DNA from 3 places in the Pseudoxanthomonas fibrivorans genome. Region 1 is predicted to be linked to each of the others. Evidence: predicted binding sites of a transcription regulator. Region 1 holds the regulator's gene; each other region holds the start of a gene.
The links. The regulator HrcA, encoded in region 1, represses chaperone genes, less so after heat shock. The targets are predictions, from matches to a motif close to TTNGCACTCNNNNNNNNNGAGTGCNAA.
Positions count from the first base shown of each region.

Region 1 (7,173 bases):
CGACCTTGCCGTCCTCCGAGCCGCTGCCCTTGCACAGCCCGCATTCGGACAGGGTCGGGATCTCGATGCGCTTCTCGATGCCGGCGACCGCTTCCTCCAGGTCCAGCTCCATCACGTAACCGATGTCGGCACCCCGTCGCGCCGCGCGCGCGCCACCGCCGGCGCCGCCGAAGATCGTGCCGAAGATGTCGCCGAAGATGTCGCCCATGTCCGGGCCCTGGCCACCGCCGCCGCCCATGCCGTGCTCGAACGCGGCGTGGCCGTGGGCGTCGTACGCGCGGCGCTTGGCCCCGTCGGACAGGACTTCGTAGGCCTCCTTGCACTCCTTGAACGCGGCTTCGGCGGCGGCGTCGCCGGGATTGCGGTCCGGATGGTGCTTCATCGCGCAGCGGCGATAGGCCTTCTTCAGCTCCTCGTCGCTGGCGTTGCGGGCCACGCCCAGCACTTCGTAGTAGTCGCGCTTGCTCATCTCGGATCGCAGTCCATCATCGGCTCACCCTCATGGAACAGCCCGCGCCGTCGTCGACGGCGCGGGCTGCGTTGCCGCCGGCGCAGGGCGCCCGGCGCGGCTTACTTCTTGTCGTCGTCCTTGACCTCGGTGAACTCGGCGTCGACCACGTCGTCCTGGGCGCCGCCGGGGGCGCCACCGGCCGCGCCGGCATCGCCACCCTGCTGCTGGGCCGCGGCCGCCGCGTACAGCGACTGCCCGGCCTCCTCAAGCGCCTTGCTCTTGGCGTCGATCTGCGCCTTGTCGTCGTTCTTCATCGCCGTTTCCAGCTCGGCGATGGCGCCCTCCACGCGGCCGATGACGTCGCCCGGCACCTTGTCGCCGTGCTCGGTGATCGCGCTGCGGGTGGCGTGGATCAGGCCGTCGGCCTGGTTGCGCGCCTGCACCAGCTCGTGGAACTTCTTGTCCTCCTCGCGGTGCGCCTCGGCGTCGGCGACCATCCGCTGGATCTCCTCGTCCGACAGGCCCGAACCGGCCTTGATCTCGACCTTCTGTTCCTTGCCGGTCTTCTTGTCCTTGGCGGTGACGTGGACGATGCCGTTGGCGTCGATGTCGAACGACACCTCGACCTGCGGCATGCCGCGCGGGGCCGCGTCGATCCCGGTCAGGTCGAACTTGGCCAGCGACTTGTTGAAGCGGGCCTGTTCGCGCTCGCCCTGCAGCACGTGCACGGTCACGGCCGACTGGTTGTCCTCGGCGGTGGAGAAAACCTGCGAGGCCTTGGTCGGGATCGTGGTGTTCTTCTCGATGATCTTGGTGAACACCCCGCCCAGGGTCTCGATGCCCAGCGACAGCGGGGTCACGTCCAGCAGCAGCACGTCCTTGACGTCGCCGGCCAGCACGCCGCCCTGCACCGCAGCGCCCAGGGCCACGGCCTCGTCCGGGTTGACGTCCTTGCGCGGCTCCTTGCCGAAGAACTCGGCCACCGCCGCCTGCACCTTGGGCATGCGGGTCTGGCCGCCGACCAGGATCACCTCGCCGATGTCGCTGGCGCGCAGGCCAGCGTCCTTCAGCGCGGTGCGGCACGGCTCGATCGTCTTCTTGACCAGGTCGTCGACCAGCGCCTCGAGCTTGGCCCGGGTCAGCTTGATGGTCAGGTGCTTGGGGCCCGACGCGTCGGCGGTGATGTACGGCAGGTTGACCTCGGTCTGCTGCGCGCTGGACAGCTCGATCTTGGCGCGCTCGGCCGCGTCCTTCAGGCGCTGCAGCGCCAGCGGGTCCTTGCGCAGGTCGATGCCCTGGTCCTTCTGGAACTCCTCGACCAGGTAGTCGATGACGCGCGCGTCGAAGTCCTCGCCGCCGAGGAAGGTGTCGCCGTTGGTGGCCAGCACCTCGAACTGCTTCTCGCCGTCGACCTCGGCGATTTCGATGATCGACACGTCGAAGGTGCCGCCGCCCAGGTCGTACACGACGATCTTGCGGTCGCCGCCGGCCTTGTCCAGGCCATAGGCCAGCGCCGCGGCGGTCGGCTCGTTGATGATGCGCTTGACGTCCAGGCCGGCGATGCGGCCAGCGTCCTTGGTCGCCTGGCGCTGGCTGTCGTTGAAGTACGCCGGCACGGTGATCACCGCGGCGCTGACCGTCTCGCCGAGGAAGGCCTCGGCGGTCTTCTTCATCTTCTCGAGGACCTTGGCCGAGATTTCCTGCGGGGCCATCTTGCGGCCGTCGCTGGTCTGCACCCAGGCGTCGCCGTTGTCGTGGGCGAGGATGCCGTACGGCACCAGGTCCAGGTCCTTCTTGACCTCCGCGTCGGTGAACTTGCGGCCGATCAGCCGCTTCACCGCATAGAAGGTGTTCTTGGGATTGGTGACCGCCTGGCGCTTGGCCGGCGCGCCGACCAGCACCTCGCCGTCCTTGGTGTAGGCCACGATCGACGGCGTGGTGCGATCGCCCTCCGCGTTCTCGATCACGCGGGCCTTGCCGCCCTCCATGATCGCCACGCAGGAATTGGTGGTGCCCAGGTCGATGCCGATGATCTTGCTCATTGTGTAGGTGCTCCCTCGGGAATGGTGCGGCCCCGTGCCACCGGGCCTTGATCGCTAGATAGGGCCGCGCGGACGCGCTTCAAGTAGGCGTCGCAGCGGCGATGGGACGGATTCAGTCGTGGCGCGCCACCACGACCAGCGCCGGACGCAGCAGGCGGTCGTTGAGCACGTAGCCCTTCTGGAACACCTGCAGCACGCTGCCCGGCGCGGCATCGCCCGGGTCGGCCTGGCTGATGGCCTGGTGGTGGTCCGGATTGAACGGCTGCCCCGCGGGGTCGACCACCACCAGCCCGTTGTCGCCGGCGACCTTGAGCAGCTGGCGGTAGGTCAGTTCCATGCCGTCCTTGAGCGGGCCGGTCTGGTCGCCCGCCGCGGCCAGGCCGGCATCGAGGCTGTCGAACACCGGCAGCAGCTCGCCCAGCAGGCGCTCGTTGGCGAAGCGGCGAGCCTGTTCGACGTCCCGGGCCACGCGCTTGCGCTGGTTCTCCAGGTCGGCGCGCTCGCGCAGCGAATCGGCGCGCAGCTGCTCGATCTCGCCGCGCAGGGCCTCGATCTCGTCGCGCAGCTGCGATTCGAGGGGGGCGTCGTTCTGGTCGCCGGGGGTCGGGTTGGGGTGTTCGGTCATGCAAAGGCTCCCTGGCGGCGCTCCTGGCCGCCCTACCCGGCCCCAATGGGGACTGGACCGGGCCGATTCAAGTCACCGGCCCGCCGCTCAGGGCGACGGACGCTCCCCGGGACCCTGCAGCGCCGTCCCCAGCACGTCGGCGGCGGCCTGGACCACCGGGATCACCCGGTCGTAGGCCATCCGGGTCGGACCGATCACCCCCAGGACGCCCAGCACCTGCCCGCCGGCGCCGTAGGGGGCGGTCACCAGCGACATGCCCTCCAGCGGCGCCAGGCCGGTTTCCTCGCCGATGAAGATCCGCACCCCGGGCGCGCGCTGGGTCCGCTCCAGCAGCTGCAGGATCTCGCGCTTGCGGGCGAAGGCCTCGAACAGCTCGCGCAGCCGCTCCACGTCCGACAGGTCCTGCAGGCCCATCAGCCGGGTCTGCCCGGCCAGCACCATGTCGTCGCCCGGCGGCTCCAGCGCCTGCTCGGCCAGTTCGACCGACTGGGCCAGCAGCAGCTCCATCTCGTCGCGGGCCTGGCGCAGCTCGTGCAGCAGGGTCGCCCGGATCTGCGCCAGCGGACGGCCGGCACAGTGGGCATTGAGGTAGTTGGCGACTTTCTCCAGCTCCGCCGGCTGGAACGCGCGCTGCGGCTCGACCACCCGGTTCTGCACCTCGCCGTCGGCGAACACGACGATCGCCAGCACCCGCCGCCCGCCCAGCGGAACGAAGTCGATCTGGCGGAAGGCGAACTGTTCGCGCCTGGGGGCGCCGACCACGCCGACGAAGTGGGTCATCGCCGACAGCAGCTCCGAGGCGTTCCCGAGCAGGGCCTGGGTGCCGGCACCGGCGGTCATCTCCGCGCGCAGCCGCGCCACCTCGCGCTCGCCCAGCGACTTGACCTGCAGCAGGCTGTCGACGAACACCCGGTAGCCCTGCACCGTCGGCACGCGCCCGGCGGACGTGTGCGGCGAGCTGAGCAGGCCGCTGTCCTCCAGGTCGGCCAGGATGTTGCGGATCGTGGCCGGGCTGACGTCCAGCCCGGCATGGCGGGCCAGGGTCTGCGAGCCCACCGGCTCGCCGTCGCGGATGTAGCGCCCGATCAGGGTGCGCAGCAACTGGCGCGCGCGCGGGTGGAGCGGGGCAGCCGGGGGGGGCGTGGCATTCATGGGCGATAGATAGCGCCAGCGGCGGGGCGGCCGCAAGCACCCGTGCCGCCCTCCGTCTCAGCCGGTGCGATGCGGCCACGACACGCTTCGACCGTCCGTGGTCCGCCCCTGCCCGCCCCTACAATACGGCCATGCTCAGCCACCTCGCCCTCAAGGATTTCGCCGTCGTCCGCGCCACGGAGCTGGAGTTCGGCCCGGGCATGACCGTCATCTCGGGCGAGACCGGGGCCGGCAAGTCGCTGCTGGTGGATGCGCTCGGCTTCCTGTCGGGCCTGCGTGCCGACAGCGGCGTGGTCCGCCACGGCAGCGAGCGTGCCGAGCTTTCGGCCGACTTCGACCTGGCGGGCAGTCCGGCCGCCCGCGAGTGGCTGCTGGAGCACGAGCTGGACGAGGACGGCCAGTGCCAGCTGCGACGGGTGATCCGCGCCGACGGTGGCTCGCGCGCCTGGGTCAATGGCCGTCCGGTGACGCTGGCCCAGCTGGCCGATCTCGCCGGCCTGCTGGTCGAGATCCATGGCCAGCACGAGCACCAGTCCCTGCTGGCGCGCGCCAGCCAGCTGGCGCTGCTCGACGGCCATGCGCGCAACGAATCCGAACGCGCCGCGGTGCGCGCCGCCGCCGCGGCGTGGCAGGCGCTGCTGGCCGAACGCGAGCACCTGCAGGCCCAGGGCGACGTGTCCGACCGCATCGGCTGGCTCGAACACCAGCTGGGCGAGCTGGAACGCGAAGACCTCGACCCGGCCGCGCTGGAAGCGCTCGACCTTGCCCATCGCCGCCAGGCCAACGCGACCGGGCTGATCGCGGCCTGCGACGACGCGCTGGCCCGCCTCGGCGGCGAGGAGTCGCCTTCGCTTGCGCGCCAGCTGCAGCAGACCCGCAGCGCGCTGGCCCGCGCCGCCGAGCACGAGCCGCGCCTGGCCGAGGTCGACGGCATGCTTGAGGGCGCCAGCGTGCAGGTCGAGGAAGCGCTGGCCCTGGTCGGCCGCATCCGCGACGACCTGGAGGTGGATCCGGCCCGGTTCGACCAGCTCGAACGCCGCCTGGGCCGCATCCATGACCTGGCCCGCAAGCACCGCCTGGCCCCGGCCGAACTGGCGGCGCACCGCGACCGGATCGCCGCCGAACTGGCCACCCTGCGCGGCGCGGGCGAACGCCTCCAGCGTCTAGACGGCGAAATCGCCGCGGCCACGCAGGCGTGGCGCGATGCCGCCGCGGCGCTTACCGCGACCCGGCGCAGCACCGCCGAGTCCTTGGCGACCGCGACCAGCGACCTGATCGCCGAGCTGGGCATGGGTGGCGGACGCTTCCTGGTCGAGCTGGTCGAACCGGAAGGCGGTGCCGGCCACCGCCCCGACCCCAACGGCGCCGAACGCGTGGAGTTCATGGTCGCCGCCAATGCCGGCCAGCCGCCGCGGCCGCTCCGCAAGGTCGCCTCCGGCGGCGAGCTGTCGCGGATCTCGCTGGCCATCGAGGTCGCCGCGCTCGGCTCGGACGCGGTGCCGACGATGGTCTTCGACGAGGTCGATTCGGGCATCGGCGGCGCGGTAGCCGAGATCGTCGGCCGCAAGTTGCGCGCCCTGGGCCGCGCACGCCAGGTGCTGTGCGTGACCCACCTGCCGCAGGTGGCCGCGCAGGGCCATGCGCATTACCGGGTCAGCAAGGCGCCGGTCGAAGGCATCACCCGGAGCGCGGTCGAGCTGCTCGACGACGGCGGGCGCGAACACGAACTGGCGCGGATGCTGGGCGGCGTCGAGATCGGCCCGGAGGCCCATGCCGCCGCGAGGCGGCTGCTCGACGAGGCGGTCGCCGCCGATGCACCGGAAGACACGGCGGACGTACCGGTCCGCGCCCGGCGGGCGGCGTCGCGGGGACGCTGAGGCCCGCTGGCCGACCGCCGCCGGTCAGCGACGCTTCTTGCGGACGTACAGCACCAGCGAGTGCTCCTCCAGCTCGTAGCCGTGCTTGGCCGCGATCTCGCGCTGGAGTTTCTCGATTTCCGGGCTTTCGAACTCGATGATCTTGCCGGTGTCCACGTCGACCATGTGGTCGTGGTGGCCGCCGCGGTCCAGTTCGTAGATCGCCTGGCCGCCCTCGAAGTTGTGCTTGATGACCAGGCCGGCCGCCTCGAACTGGGTCAGCACCCGGTACACGGTCGCCAGGCCGATCTCGTCGCCGTGTTCGAGCAGGCGGCGGTAGATGTCCTCGGCGGTGAGGTGGTGCTGGGGCTGCTTCTCCTCCAGCAGTTCGAGGATGCGCATGCGCGGATGGGTCACCTTCAGCCCGACGCGGCGCAGGTCGTTCGATTCCATGGCCTCACTCCGTTGTTCCGGTCCGTTCACTGCCTGTTTACCGCCGGACTTGGCACGGCGGCCCGCGGGCGCGCCGGGAGTGTATCATCGGCCCATCTCCGCCCCGCGTGCCCGCAATGCCCAGCTTCCGTCGCCTGCTGCTGATCGCTCCCCTCTCGCTTGCCGTCGCCGGCTGTGGCGCGCTCTACAAGCAGCCGATCTACCAGGGCAACCTGATGGAGAAGGAGTCGGTCGACCAGCTCAAGCCGGGGTTGAGCAAGCAGCAGGTCGCCGGTTTGCTGGGCACGCCCTCGGTCCAGGACCCGTTCCACGCCCAGCGCTGGGACTACATCGCCACCGAGCGCACCAACCGCCGCGGCACGGTCGAATCCAAGACGCTGACCCTGTACTTCGAGAACGACAGCCTCGTGCGCTGGGACGGCGACTACTTCCCCGAGCAGGACCTGGAGCTGTCCCGGAACGCCTATCGGCAGTTCGGACCCAACCTGGCGAAGGACAAGGGCAAGAAGGGCCGGCGCTGATCAGCCGCCGCGCTGGCGACGGGCGCGCTGGCGCCTGGCCTCCTTCGGATCGGCCTGCAGGGGCCTGAGCACT
Region 1 covers NZ_JBGNUG010000001.1:1,043,482-1,050,654, forward strand. Annotated here, with positions in the region: gene dnaJ (molecular chaperone DnaJ) at 1-469, opposite strand, end outside; gene dnaK (molecular chaperone DnaK) at 571-2,493, opposite strand; gene grpE (nucleotide exchange factor GrpE) at 2,606-3,118, opposite strand; gene hrcA (heat-inducible transcriptional repressor HrcA) at 3,206-4,270, opposite strand; gene recN (DNA repair protein RecN) at 4,402-6,147, shown strand; gene fur (ferric iron uptake transcriptional regulator) at 6,172-6,579, opposite strand; gene ACA089_RS04985 (outer membrane protein assembly factor BamE) at 6,696-7,100, shown strand; gene ACA089_RS04990 (RnfH family protein) at 7,101-7,173, opposite strand, start outside.

Region 2 (7,173 bases), on a different contig from region 1:
TCGGCTTCGATCGGGTTGAACATCTTCATCGCCTCGATGATGCCCAGCGTCTCGCCGGCCTTGACCGCCTGGCCGACGCTGACGAACACCGGCTTGTCCGGACCCGGCGCGGCGTAATAGGTGCCGACCATCGGCGCGCGGACCACGTGGCCCGGGGGCAGGTCGGCGCCGGCCTTGTGCGCGCCGCCGGTGGCCGACTCGGTCGGCGAGCTCATCGGCATCGGTGCCGCGGCCGGGGCGGCGGCGACCGGGGAGCGCACTTCCAGCGCGGCGGCCGGGGCGGCCACGGCCACGCCGGTCGGGATGCGCGACAGGCGCACGCTCTCCTCGCCTTCCTTGATCTCGATTTCGGCGAGGTTGGATTCTTCCAGCAGGTCGATGAGCTTCTTGATCTTGCGCAGGTCCATGGTGGCCTCTGTGTTGGGAGCCCCGCGCCGGGGCGCGGTACAGGGGGAAGTCAGCCCGGCAGGCGCGCCAGCGCGGCGTCCAGGGCGTAGCGGTAGCTGTCGGCGCCGAAGCCGCAGACCACGCCGACCGCCTTGTCGCTGAAATAGCTGTGCTGGCGGAACGGTTCGCGGGCGTGCGGGTTGGACAGGTGGATCTCGATGAACGGGACGGACACCGCCGCCAGCGCGTCGCGCAGGGCGACCGAGGTGTGGGTGAAGGCGGCCGGATTGATCAGGATGAAGGCGGTGCCGTCGCCGCGGGCGGCCTGGACGCGGTCGACCAGGGCGTGCTCGGCGTTGGACTGGAATGACTCCAGCGCGTGCCCGGCCGCCGTGGCGCGGGCGGCCAGGTCCGCGTCGATGTCGGCCAGCGTGGTGCGCCCGTAGACCTCCGGCTCGCGTGTTCCGAGCAGGTTGAGGTTGGGGCCGTGCAGGACCAGCAGTTTGGACATCGGGGCTGCGGAACCGGAAAGGGCGGCAGTCTGCGCGAAGGCGTCATTACTGTCCAGTTCGGCGAAGATGCCAGCGTTTCAAGCGAACGATTGAATCCGCCCGGACCGTGGCGCGCGTCCCGCCTTCCGTGCCGGGGCGGTCTCAGTTCGCGACCCAGCGATCGACCTCGCCGCTGGCGAAAGGACCGAGCTTCTGCCGGATCACCCGCCCGTCCGCACCCACCAGCACCGTGTACGGCAACAGCCCACGGGTGTTGCCGAGCCAGACGCTGGCGTCGGCCGGCCCCGGCGTCTCCAGCAGGATCGGATACTGCACCGGTACCCGTTCGAGGAAGGCGCGCACGCCTTCCGGCGTGTCGAGCGCCAATCCGACCACCTGGATCCCGGTGTCGCCCTGTCCACGGGCGAATCGCTGCAACTCCGGCATCTCTTCGACGCACGGCCCGCACCAGCTGGCCCAGACATTGACCAGCAACGGCCGGCCGGGGGCGATCGCGGCGAGTTCGACGACGTTCCCGTCCAGCCCCGGCAGGCGGATGGCGGGCAGCGGATCGCCCGGGCGGGCCGGCGTCACCCCGGCAGGGGGCGTCGGCGCGGTCGCGTCGGCCATGGCCTGCAGTGCGCGCTGTCCAGCGTCGCTGTCCTGGAGCGGGCTGCGGCCGTGCCAGACCCCGGCGAGCAGGCCGGCCACGCCGGCGGCCGCGGCCACCAGCAGCAGGCGCGCTGCCGGCTTCATCGTGCCGCCGCGCGCAGCAGCGCGTCCTCGACGATGGCCTGGGTGAGCACCGGCGGCAGCACCGCCGGCGGCGCACCCGGGCCGTAGACGACGTAAAGCGGCACGCCGACGGCCTTGTGCTCCTCGAGGAAGGCGCTGATCGCCGGATCGGCATTGGTCCAGTCGCCGCGCATGTAGCGCGCGCCGGTGCGGTCGAGCAGCTGGTGGAAAGCCTCGCTGGACAGCACGTTGCGTTCGTTGGCCTTGCAGGTGACGCACCAGTCGGCGGTCATGTTGACGAATACGACCGCGTCGGCCGCGCGCAGCCGGTCGAGGGCATCGGGCGAATACGCGAGCGCATCGCCTTCCTGGGCGGCCGCGGCCGCCGGCGGGACGATCCGGGTCACGCCCCAGGCGGGCAACAGCGCGACCACCGCCAGCCCCAGCGCCAGGGCCGCCGCCACGCGGCGACCCTGCCAGCGGCTGCGCTCGAACCACCACAGCGCCAGCGCCAGCAGCGCCGCACCGGCGAGCACCAGCGCGATCGCATCCACGCCGCGCTGCCGTCCGAGCACCCACAGCAGCCAGATCGCGGTCAGGTACATGGGGAAGGCCAGCACTTGCTTGAGCGTCTCCATCCACGCGCCCGGCCGGGGCAGCCGCCGCGCCAGCGCCGGCACGAAGCCGATCAGCACGAACGGCAGGGCCAGGCCCAGGCCCAGGGCCAGGAACACCAGCATCCCGGCCAGGGCCGGGGCGGCGAACGCATAGGCCAGCGCCGGGCCCATGAAGGGCGCGATGCAGGGACTGGCGACCACGCAGGCCAGCACGCCGGTGAGGAAGTCGCCGGCAGGGCCGCTGCGCGGCGCGGCCAGGCCGCCGCCCAGCCCGGCACCGAGCGTGAACACCCCCGACAGGCTCAAACCGACCGCGAACATCAGGTAGACCAGTGCGGCGACGAACCAGGGCTGCTGCAGCTGGAACCCCCAGCCCGCCGCCTGTCCGGCGGCACGCAGCGCCACCACCAGCGCACCCACCGCGGCGAAGGCGACCAGCACCCCGGCGGTGTACCAGAGCGCATGGCTGCGGGCCCGCTCACGGCTCCCGCCGCTTTGCGCCAGGCCCAGCGCCTTCAGCGACAGGATCGGCAGGACGCAGGGCATCAGGTTCAGGAGCAGGCCGCCGAGCAGGGCCAGCAGGAGGATGCCGGCCAGTGCCGGGGTGTCCGCCGCCGGCGGCGCGCGCGTGCGCATGGCGTTGCCCGCCGACGCGTCCGGCACCGGGCCGTCGGCATCGGCGGCCGGCGGCGGAGTCGCGGCCGCTGGCGCCCCGCTACCGGCTACGGCCGCGGCGACCGGTGCCGCCGGCTGGGCGGGGGTCACGCTGTCGGTGTCGACCTGGCCGGCGGGCAGGTCGACCGGGAGGCGGCGGGTCATCGGCGGGTAGCAGATGCCGTCGGTCTGGCAACCCTGGAAGGTCGCCACCACGGTTACCCGGGTCGGGCGCGGGTGGGCGCGGCGCACCGGCAGGTCGACCTCGGCCGGCTCGAAGAACACGACCACGTCGCCGAAGTGTTCGTCGTGGTGGCGGCTGCCCTGCGGCCAGCGAGGCGCGCGGGCGTGCACGCCCGCGTCGCCCTCCAGTTCGAAGTGGCTGCGGTCGCGGTAGATGTAATAGCCGGGCGCGGGCTGCAGCCGGACCAGGATGCGGTTGCCGCCGTCGGCGATCGCGTCCAGCGCGAAGGCCTGGGTGTCGGGCAGCGCCTGCTGCCCGGGCAGTCGCAGGCCGCGCGCGCCGCTGCTGCCGCCCAGTCCGGGCAAGGTCGCGGCGGTGGGCGCGGGCAGCCCGGCGGTCGCGGCCGGCGGTAGCGTGACCTGCAGGCGCCGCGTCTGCGGTGGATAGCAGATCCCGAGGTCGGCGCAGCCCTGGTACCTGACCTCGAGCTGCACCGGCCCGGTCCCGGCCTGGCGGCCGGGCAGGGTGGCGACGAGTTCGCCGCGATAGGTCTCCACCGGTCCGAAGAACTCGTCGGTATGGCGCGCCCCGTCCGGCAGCTGCAGCTCGCCGCCGCTGAAACCGGCGCTGGCCTTCACCGAGGTGCGGTGCCGGTAGAGGTAATAGCCGTCGGCGATCTTCCACCGCAGTTCGATGCGGTCGGCGGCCGGGGCCCCGGCGCTGAGCACGAAGGCCTGGTCGACCGGCAGCAGGTCGCTTTCGTCCACCGCCCACGCCGGCAGCGCCGTCGCCAGGACGAGCAGGGACAGCGGCAGGCGGAGCAGGGAGGCGGCGATCCGCCGGCGAAGCTTGGAATACATGGGGGACAGGTTCACTCGCGGGTGGCGTCGGCCACCCAGTCCAGGTAGGCGGGCAGGCCGGCGGCGGCTTCGACCGCCACGATCTCGGGGAGTTCGTAGGGGTGCTGGCTGCGCAGCGCTTCGACCAGCGCCGGCAGCTGCGTGCCGGGCGTCTTGGCCAGCAGCAGGACCTCGTCGGCCTGCTCCACCGCGCCCTGCCAGCGGTACACCGAGCGCATCGCCGGCAGCACGCTCACGCACGCCGCCAGGCGCGCGTCCACCAGGGCGGTCGCCAGGCGCTGGGCGGTCTCGGGGTCGGGGCAGCTGCAGAACACGAGGTGGACCGGCATCGCGCCAGTGTAACGGCCGCGGCCCGGGGTGCCGGTCCGCCGGGTGGCCCTTGAAAGCCGCGGCGGCCTCCCCCATCTGCCCTGACATCCCGGCCCAAGACCGGGTTTTGTCCGCCCGTGGCGCTGGCAGTCGTCATCCGCGAGTGCTAGTCTAGCCGCCCTTTTTCCAACCCAGTCAATCACTTGAGAGGGATTGAAATGAGCAATATCAAGCCGCTGTACGACCGCGTCGTCATCAAGCGCACCGAGGAAGAGAAGGTCTCCGCCGGTGGCATCGTGATTCCGGATTCGGCCACCGAGAAGCCGATCAAGGGCCAGGTCGTCGCCGTCGGCGAGGGCAAGGTGTTCGACAACGGCAACGTGCGCGCGCCGAAGGTCAAGGTTGGCGACCAGGTGCTCTTCGGCAAGTACGCCGGCACCGAGGTCAAGCTGGACGGCACCGAGTACCTGGTGGTGAAGGAAGACGACATCTTCGCCGTGCTGGGCTGAGCCCGCCGCTTCGCCGCACTTCCCCATTCGCATCAATTGAACTGAGGTAATTCCGCAATGGCTGCCAAGGATATCCGTTTCGGTGAAGACGCCCGCGCCCGCATGGTCCGCGGTGTGAACGTGCTCGCCAACGCCGTCAAGGCGACCCTGGGCCCGAAGGGCCGCAACGTCGTGCTCGAGAAGAGCTTCGGCGCCCCGACGATCACCAAGGACGGCGTGTCCGTCGCCAAGGAGATCGAGCTGGCCGACAAGTTCGAGAACATGGGCGCGCAGATGGTCAAGGAAGTCGCTTCCAAGACCTCCGACAACGCCGGCGACGGCACCACCACCGCCACCGTGCTGGCCCAGGCGTTCATCCGCGAGGGCATGAAGGCCGTGGCCGCCGGCATGAACCCGATGGACCTCAAGCGCGGCATCGACAAGGCGGTCGTGGCCGCCGTGGCCGAGCTCAAGAACCTGTCCAAGCCGACCGCCGACGACAACGCGATCGCGCAGGTCGGCACGATCTCGGCCAACTCGGACGAGTCGATCGGCAACATCATCGCCGAGGCGATGAAGAAGGTCGGCAAGGAAGGCGTGATCACCGTCGAGGAAGGCTCGGGCCTGGAGAACGAGCTGGACGTGGTCGAGGGCATGCAGTTCGACCGCGGCTACCTGTCGCCGTACTTCATCAACAACCAGCAGTCGCAGAGCGCCGACCTGGATGATCCGTTCATCCTGCTGCACGACAAGAAGATCTCCAACGTGCGCGACCTGCTGCCCGTCCTCGAGGGCGTGGCCAAGGCCGGCAAGCCGCTGCTGATCGTCGCCGAGGAAGTCGAGGGCGAGGCCCTGGCGACCCTGGTGGTCAACACCATCCGCGGCATCGTCAAGGTCGTGGCCGTGAAGGCCCCGGGCTTCGGCGACCGTCGCAAGGCGATGCTGGAAGACATGGCCACCCTGACCGGCGGCACCGTGATCTCCGAGGAAGTGGGCCTGCAGCTGGAGAAGGCCACGATCAAGGACCTGGGCCGCGCCAAGAAGGTGCAGGTCTCCAAGGAGAACACCACCATCATCGACGGCGCCGGCGATACCGGTGCGATCGAGTCGCGCATCAAGCAGATCAAGGCGCAGATCGAGGAGACCTCCTCGGACTACGACCGCGAGAAGCTGCAGGAGCGCGTGGCCAAGCTGGCCGGCGGCGTCGCCGTCATCAAGGTCGGCGCGGCTACCGAAGTCGAGATGAAGGAAAAGAAGGCGCGCGTCGAGGACGCCCTGCACGCCACCCGTGCGGCGGTGGAGGAAGGCGTGGTCCCGGGCGGCGGCGTCGCCCTGATCCGTGCCAAGGCGGCCATCGAAGGCCTGAAGGGCATCAACGAAGACCAGAACCACGGCATCCAGATCGCCCTGCGCGCGATGGAAGCGCCGCTGCGCGAGATCGTCACCAACGCCGGCGAAGAGCCGTCGGTGATCGTGAACCAGGTCAAGGCCGGTTCGGGCAACTTCGGCTACAACGCCGCCAACGGCGAGTTCGGCGACATGGTGCAGTTCGGCATCCTGGACCCGACCAAGGTGACCCGCACCGCGCTGCAGAACGCCGCGTCGATCGCCGGCCTGATGATCACCACCGAAGCGATGGTGGCCGAGGCCCCGAAGAAGGACGAGCCGGCGATGCCGGGCGCCGGTGGCATGGGCGGCATGGGCGGCATGGATTTCTGATCCGGCCGGTCGTACCGAGCGATGCAGGAGACCCCGCCGCAAGGCGGGGTTTCTTTTTGCGGGTCCGGCGGGACCTGCCTGGCACGGCGGGGCCCCGCCACCCCGGGCGCCGGCGGTCGGTGGCGGTCGGTGGCGGTCAGGCGCGCCGGGGCGCCTTGAGTTGGTGCGCGCAGGGCGGTTAGCCTCCGGGACCATGCCGACCTCGCTGTTGATCGTTGACGACTTCCTCGGGCCACGGGACGCCCTGGCCCTGCGCGCGGCCGGCCTGCGGCTGACCTATCCGGACCTGCAGGGGGCCTTCCCCGGCCGCAACTCGGTCGAGCGGATCGAGATCGACGGCCTCGACGAGGCGATCTCGCGGCTGGTCGGCGAACGGCTGCGCCCGGCGCCCCCTCCCCAGTCCCACGCCAAGTTCCGGATCACCCTGGAAAAGGACGTGGGCCGGTCCAAGGTGCATATCGACAAGGCGCACTGGTCCGGGCTGCTGTACCTGAGCCTGCCGGAGGACTGCCGTGGCGGGACGGAGTTCTACCGGCACCTGCCGACCAACAGCGACCGGGCGCCGATGACCGACGCCGAACTGGCCGCCGCCGGCTTCGAGTCGCAGGAGCAGATGAACCGCGAGATCGTCGGCCGGGACACCTGCGACGACAGCAAGTGGGAAATGACCATGCGCGTGCCGATGCGCTTCAACCGCCTGGTCATGTTCCGGCCCTGGCTGTGGCATAC
Region 2 covers NZ_JBGNUG010000002.1:280,474-287,646, forward strand. Annotated here, with positions in the region: gene accB (acetyl-CoA carboxylase biotin carboxyl carrier protein) at 1-407, opposite strand, end outside; gene aroQ (type II 3-dehydroquinate dehydratase) at 458-898, opposite strand; gene ACA089_RS14790 (TlpA family protein disulfide reductase) at 1,041-1,634, opposite strand; gene ACA089_RS14795 (protein-disulfide reductase DsbD family protein) at 1,631-3,928, opposite strand; gene cutA (divalent-cation tolerance protein CutA) at 3,940-4,257, opposite strand; gene groES (co-chaperone GroES) at 4,456-4,746, shown strand; gene groL (chaperonin GroEL) at 4,804-6,444, shown strand; gene ACA089_RS14815 (DUF6445 family protein) at 6,638-7,173, shown strand, end outside.
Region 2: groES (co-chaperone GroES) is a predicted target of HrcA. The motif match lies at 4,381-4,407, and genes of this name have one in related genera.

Region 3 (7,173 bases), 1.3 Mb from region 1:
CAAGCGCATGCTCGAGCGCCAGCAGCTGAAGGTGATCCACGTGATCACCGCCGAGGAGGCGTTCGGACTGCTGACCGCCGAATCGCTCGGCCGCATCCCCGAGCGCATCGACCTGGTGCTGACCGACGTGACCCTGAAGGGCGAGCTGAGCGGGCGCGACGTGGTCGAGCGGATCCGGATCGACTTCGCCTACGGCAAGCGCCGCCTGCCGGTGCTGGTGATGACCGGCGACGGCAACCGCCACAACCAGTCCGAGCTGCTCAAGGCCGGCGCCAACGACCTGGTGCAGAAGCCGATCGAGGAACGCCTGCTGGTGACCAAGGTGCTGTTCCAGCTGCGCGTGGCACGGCTGGACACCGGCGCCCGCTCGACCTGATCCCGTGGCCGCGGAAGACCGGATCCGGCTGGAGCCGTCCTGGAAGGCGCGCATCGGCGACTGGCTGCTGCGGCCCGACATGCAGGCGCTGTCGGAGTTCCTGCGCCAGCGCAAGGCGGCCGGCGCGCGGATCTATCCGCCGGGGCCGCAGATCTTCTCCGCGTTCGAGGCCACCCCGTTCGACCAGGTCAAGGTGGTGGTGCTGGGCCAGGATCCCTACCACGGGCCCGGCCAGGCGCATGGCCTGTGCTTCTCGGTGCTCCCCGGCGTGCCGGTGCCGCCGTCGCTGCTCAACATCTACAAGGAACTCGAGGCCGGGTTGGGCCTGCCGCGGCCCGATCATGGCTGCCTGCTGCCCTGGGCCCGCCGCGGGGTGCTGCTGCTCAATGCGGTGCTGACGGTGGAGGAGGGCCGGGCCGGGGCGCACCAGGGCAAGGGCTGGGAGGGCTTCACCGACCGTGCGATCGAAGCCCTGGCCAGCGAGCGCGAAGGCCTGGTGTTCATGCTGTGGGGCAGTTACGCGCAGGCCAAGGGCAAAGTGATCGACCCCCGCCGCCACCGGGTGCTGAAGGCGCCGCATCCCTCGCCGCTGTCCGCGCACCGCGGGTTCCTGGGGTGCGGCCATTTCGCCGCGGCCAACGAATACCTGGGTCGGCGCGGGCAGGCACCCGTCGACTGGTCCCTGCCGCCCCGGGCCGAGGTGGCGGCGCTGCTCGCGGGCGAAGAGCCCTGACGCGGATAATTTTATAAATGGAACAATAAGTGGTTCGATAGCCACTTTATTCCATTTATGTTGAGGTTCAATCTGCCGGCCAATCGCAGGGCCCACCCGATCCGCATTCCGCGTATCCGCCCCGCGTCATCGAGGCCACCATGAACCACCTGTATGCGCTGCTGGGCCGCATCGGCCTGTCCCTGATCTTCATCACCTCCGGTTGGAGCAAGCTGGACGCCTACGCCGGCACCCAGCAGTACATGGACGCGATGGGCGTGCCCGCCGCGTTGCTGCCGCTGGTGATCGCGCTGGAAATCGGCGGCGGCCTGGCCGTGCTGGCCGGGGCCTTCACCCGCAGTGCCGCGCTGACGCTGGCGGTGTTCTCGCTGGCGGCCGGCGTGCTGTTCCACGCCGACCTCGCCGACCAGAACCAGTTCATCCACCTGATGAAGAATGTCGCCCTCGGCGGCGGTTTCCTGATGCTGGCCGCCCATGGCGCAGGTGCCTTCAGCATCGATGCCTGGCGCCGCGACCGCCGGCTTTCCACCCCCACCCTCAGCACCGGAGGTGCCCTGTGATCACCCTGCGTCCCGCCGCCGAGCGCGGCCATGCCAACCACGGCTGGCTCGATTCCTGGCACAGCTTCTCCTTCGCCGAGTATTTCGACCCCGACCACGTCCACTGGGGCCCGCTTCGGGTGATCAACGAAGACCGGGTCGCCGCCGGGCAGGGGTTCGGTACCCACGGCCACCGCGACATGGAGATCATCAGCTACGTGCTGCAAGGCGCGCTGGGCCACAAGGACTCGATGGGAAACGTCGAGAGCATCACTCCGGGCGAGGTGCAGCGGATGAGCGCCGGCACCGGCGTGACCCACTCCGAGTTCAACTACGACAGCGCCGGCACCACCCATTTCCTGCAGATCTGGATCCTGCCCGAGCGCACCGGCATCACCCCCGGCTACGAGCAGAAGCGGTTCGACGACAGCGAGAAGCGCGGCCGGCTGCGGCTGGTGGTGAGCCCGGACGGGGCCGAAGGTTCGGTCCGCATCCACCAGGACGCCCGGATGTACGCCGGCCTGTTCGATGGCGCCGAGGCCGCGACCGCGGCGATCGGCCCGGGCCGCCTGGCCTACGTCCACCTTGTGCGGGGCCAGGCTACCGTCAATGGCAGGGTCCTGTCCGCCGGCGATGCCCTGATGTACCGGGACGAGCCGGAGGTGCGGATCGAGGCCGGCCAGGACGCCGAGGTGCTGGTGTTCGACCTGCCCGAGCTGGCCCGCCACTGATCCGGCAAGAGGGTCGCGACCTGGCGTCGCGACCCCCTTGAGAAGCGGCCATCGCGGCCTCACCCCCTCCAGGCGGGGCGCGATGGCAGGATGGGTTCCCGCGGTAGGCAGGTGTTCAGCGGCGCTCTCCAAGTCATTGATTGGTAATGAGTTGCAGAGTGTCGCGCCGTTGCACGGATGCAATGCTGGGAACCATCCCTGGCGTTAGCAGTCCAACCCCCCGATTGCTAACATGGCCCCCATGACCCAGACCCTCCGCTCCACCAGTCTCGTCGCCAACAACCTGCCGATTCCCAGCCCGCTGGGGTCGCTGGAGGCCTATATCGGCGCGGTGCACCAGATCCCGGTGCTGACCGTCGAGGAAGAGCAGGACCTCGCCCGGCGCTTCCGCGACGCCGAGGACCTCGACGCGGCCCGCGAGCTCGTGCATTCGCACCTGCGCTTCGTGGTGCATGTCGCGCGCGGCTACAGCGGCTACGGCCTGCAGCTGGGCGACCTGATCCAGGAAGGCAACATCGGCCTGATGAAGGCGGTCAAGCGCTTCGACCCCGAGCTGGGCGTGCGCCTGGTCAGTTTCGCCGTGCACTGGATCCGTGCCGAGATGCACGAGTTCATCCTCAAGAACTGGCGCATCGTCAAGGTCGCCACGACCAAGGCCCAGCGCAAGCTGTTCTTCAACCTGCGCAAGGCCAAGACCCGCCTGGGCTGGATGAACGCGGCCGAAGTCACCGCGGTGGCCCGGGACCTCAACGTCTCCGAGCGCGAGGTGCTGGAGATGGAGGCCCGCCTGTCCGGCCGCGACATCGGTTTCGACGCGCCGTCCGACGAGGACGACGAGCATGCACCGCCGTCGCCGGCCGCGTACCTGATGGCGCAGGACGAAGATCCGTCGCAGGCCTACGAGCGGGCCGACAGCGAGGACCACCAGCTCGAACTGCTGCGCGAAGGCCTGGCCGGCCTGGACGCGCGTTCGCGCGACATCATCGCCCGTCGCTGGCTCGATGCCGACAGCAAGGTGACCCTGCAGGAACTGGCCGACGAATACGGGGTCTCGGCCGAGCGCATCCGCCAGATCGAGGCGAACGCGATGAAGAAGATGAGGGCGCTGCTGGCTGCCTGAGCCGCCCCCACGCATGCACCTCGAACGGCCCGGTTTCCCGGGCCGTTCGCTTTTGTGGGGCGCCGTGCATCGCCATGGTGAGGAGTGCCCGCGCGGGACGCGCCGCCGCGCGTCCATCGCCTAGTGCGGGTCGGGCGGCCGGGCCACCGGCAGGTGCCAGCCATAGCGGATCGCCATGAAGCGCAGGCCGAAGCAGACCAGGGCGCCCACCGCCATCGCCGGCGACTGCGGCAGCCCCGCCAGGTGCGCGAGCGCGACCACGCCGCCGCCGGCCAGCGCCGCCACCGCGTAGAGCTCGGCCTGCAGCACCACCGGCGTGCGCACGACCAGCAGGTCGCGGGCGATGCCGCCGCCGATGCCGCTGATCATGCCGAGCAGCGTCGCCGCGAACGGCGAAAGCCCGAACGCCAGCGCCTTGCCCGTGCCCAGCACCGCGAACAGCGCCAGTCCGGCCGCGTCGAACAGCTGCACCGGGTTGCGCATCCGTTCGATTGCCTCGTGGCGGACGAAGGTCACCAGGCCGGCGATCATCGCCACGGTGAGGTAGCGCCAGTCGGCCAGCGCGGCCGGCGGCTGCGCGCCGATCAGCACGTCGCGCACCAGGCCACCGGAAACCGCCGCGGCGCAGGACAGCACGAGCACGCCGAACAGGTCCAGCCGGTGGCGCACGGCGAGCGTGCCGCCGCTCAGCGCGAACACGAAGGTGCCGATCAGGTCGAACAGCAGCAGGAGGGTGGACACGACGGCGTGCGGGCAGCGGGCATGGCGCAAGGATCGCAGCGCCGCGCGGGCTTGTCATGCCGCCCGCCATGGTGGGCGGCGGGCGGCCACCGCGGCCGGATCCAGGCCGCGGCACCGGGCGCCATGCGAGGACCCGCGGTTGCTAGGGCGGGCCGGTGTCGGCGGGACGGTCGGATCCGGCGGCCGGTGCCCGGCCCTCGTCACCGCTGCCGAGGATGATCCGGGCGGCGCGCTGGTAGCTCCAGTAGGCCCAGGCCCAGTTGAGCAGGACGACCAGCCGGTTGCGGAAGCCGATCAGGAAGAACACGTGGGCCGCCAGCCAGAACCACCAGGCGAGCAGGCCGGACAGCTTGAAGCCGTGCAGGTCCACCACCGCGGCTAGGCGCCCGATGGTGGCGAGGTTGCCGAAGTCGCGGTAGCGGAACGCCGTCGACGGCGTGCCCTGCATCCGCGCGCGGATCGAGGCGGCGACATGCCGGCCCATCTGCTTGGCCGCGGGCGCGACCCCGGGCACCTGGCCGCCGTCGCTGCGCTTGACCGCGGCCAGGTCGCCGGCGACGAACACGTGCGGATGTCCCGGCACGCCGAGGTCGGCCTCGACCGGCACGCGTCCGGCGCGATCCAGCGGCACGCCCAGCGAGCGTGCCAGCGGCGAGGCGGCCACGCCCGCGGCCCAGACCACGGTCCGCGCCGGCACGTAATCCTCGCCCAGACGGTAGCCACCGCCGTCGATCGCCGTCACCGGCACGCCGGTGGAGACGTCCACGCCCAGTCTTTCGAGCTGCCGCCGGGCGCGGACGGAGAGCGCTTCGGGGAACGAGGCGAGCACCCGCGGCCCGGCTTCCAGCAGGCGCACGCGCGCGCTGGCCGGGTCGATGTTCCTGAACTCGCCGCGCAGCGTGTGCCGCGCGATCTCCGCCAGCGTGCCCGCCAGCTCCACCCCGGTCGGCCCGCCGCCGACGATGGCGAAGTTCAGCCAGGCGGCGCGTTCGGCCGGGTCGGTGCAGGCCTCGGCGCGTTCAAACGCCAGCAGCAGCTTCCGGCGCAGGTCCAGCGCGTCGTCGAGCGACTTGAGCCCGGGCGCGTGCGCGGCCCACTGGTCGTTGCCGAAATAGGCGTGGGTGGCGCCGGTGGCCAGCAGCAGGTAGTCGAAATCGAGGACGCCGCCATCGGCCAGCGTGACCCGGCGGCGTGCGGCGTCGATCGAGCCCGCTTCGCCGAGGCGCACCTCGACGTTGCGCTGGCGGCGCAGGATGTGGCGCAGCGGCGCGGCGATGTCCGGCGCCGACAGGCCGGCGGTGGCGACCTGGTACAGCAGCGGCTGGAACAGGTGGTGGTTGCTGCGGTCGAGCAGGGTGATCCGCAGCGGCGCACGGGCCAGGGCGCGGGTGGCCCACAGGCCGGCGAATCCGCCGCCGACCACGAGCAGGTGCGGGCGGGTCGCTTCGCTGATCACGGGGTGCTTCCTCCGGGGTGGCCGACCGGGTCCTGGTCGATCCGCGAATGCCGGCGGGTGTCGGGCATCCAGACGTAGACCAGCAGCGAGGCGGCGATGCAGGCGGTGACGTACCAGTAGAACCCGCTTTCGAGTCCGGTCCGCTTGAACCACAGCGCGACCGACTCGGCGGTGCCGCCGAACACGGCGACGGTCAGCGCATAGGGCAGGCCCACGCCCAGGGCACGGATCTCCACCGGGAACAGCTCGGCCTTCACCACCGCGTTGATCGCGGTGTAGCCGCTGAGCACGACCAGCGCGAGCATCACCAGCCAGAACGCGTCCATCGCGCCCTGTACCGACTGCAGCCTCGACAGGATCGGCACGGTCAGCAGCGTGCCCAGCACGCCGAACGCGATCAGCACCGGCCGCCGCCCGATCCGGTCCGACAGCGCGCCGACCAGTGGCTGCAGGAGCATGAACACGAACAGCGTGGAGGCGTTCACCCGCGCGGCGGTTTCGCTCGACAGCCCGGCGCTGTTGACCAGGAACTTGTGGACGTAGGTGGTGTACGTATAGAAGGCGAGCGTGCCGCCCATGGTCAGCCCGACCACGGTGAGCAGCGCGCGCGGATGCTGCAGCAGCGCGCGCAGCGTGCCCTGCCGGTGCTGCTGCGCCGCCGATGCGTGCGCCTCGCTGCGCGCGAACGACTCGGTCTCGGCCATGTTCCGCCGCAGCCACAGCGCGGCCAGCGCGGCCAGCGCGCCGATCGCGAACGGGATCCGCCAGCCCCAGTCGCGCAGCTGCTCGGGCGTGAGCAGCAGCTGCAGCGCCAACAGCACCCCCAGCGCGACCAGGTGGCCCATCACCAGGGTCACGTACTGGAAGCTGGACCAGAAGCCGCGGTGCTCGCGGCCGGCCATCTCGCTCAGGTAGGTGGCCGAGGTGCCGTACTCGCCGCCGACCGACAGCCCCTGCAGCAGGCGCGCCAGCACCAGCAGCACCGGCGCGGCGATGCCGATGCTGGCGTAGCCGGGGGTGAAGGCGATGACCAGCGAGCCGGCGCACATCATCCACACCGACAGCAGCAGCGCAGCGCGACGGCCGTGGCGGTCGGCGTAGCGGCCCAGGAGCCAGCCGCCGAGCGGCCGCATCAGGAAGCCGACGGCGAAGATCGTCGCGGTCTTCAGCAGCTGGCTGGTGCGGTCGCCGCCCGGGAAGAACACCTCGGCGAAGTACAGCGAGAACGCCGCGTACACGTACCAGTCGTACCACTCCACCAGGTTGCCGACCGAGCCGCTGAAGATGCTGCGCAGGCGGCGGGCCGGTGTGAGGTCGCGGGCGGGCTCCATGCGGCGATTCTGGCATGGCCGCGGCGCGCGACGCGCGTGCGCCTGTGCAAGACTGGTCCGGCGCCATCCCGGCGCGGGAGGAGCGGAGCCATGGCCGAGCTGGAAAAGCGCATCGCCCTGCTGGTCGACGCGGACAACGCGCCGGC
Region 3 covers NZ_JBGNUG010000001.1:2,365,540-2,372,712, reverse strand. Annotated here, with positions in the region: gene ACA089_RS11020 (response regulator) at 1-376, shown strand, start outside; gene ung (uracil-DNA glycosylase) at 381-1,109, shown strand; gene ACA089_RS11010 (DoxX family protein) at 1,250-1,669, shown strand; gene ACA089_RS11005 (pirin family protein) at 1,666-2,379, shown strand; gene rpoH (RNA polymerase sigma factor RpoH) at 2,621-3,499, shown strand; gene ACA089_RS10995 (trimeric intracellular cation channel family protein) at 3,620-4,240, opposite strand; gene ACA089_RS10990 (NAD(P)/FAD-dependent oxidoreductase) at 4,383-5,693, opposite strand; gene ACA089_RS10985 (MFS transporter) at 5,693-7,027, opposite strand; gene ACA089_RS10980 (NYN domain-containing protein) at 7,118-7,173, shown strand, end outside.
Region 3: rpoH (RNA polymerase sigma factor RpoH) is a predicted target of HrcA. The motif match lies at 2,584-2,610, and genes of this name have one in related genera.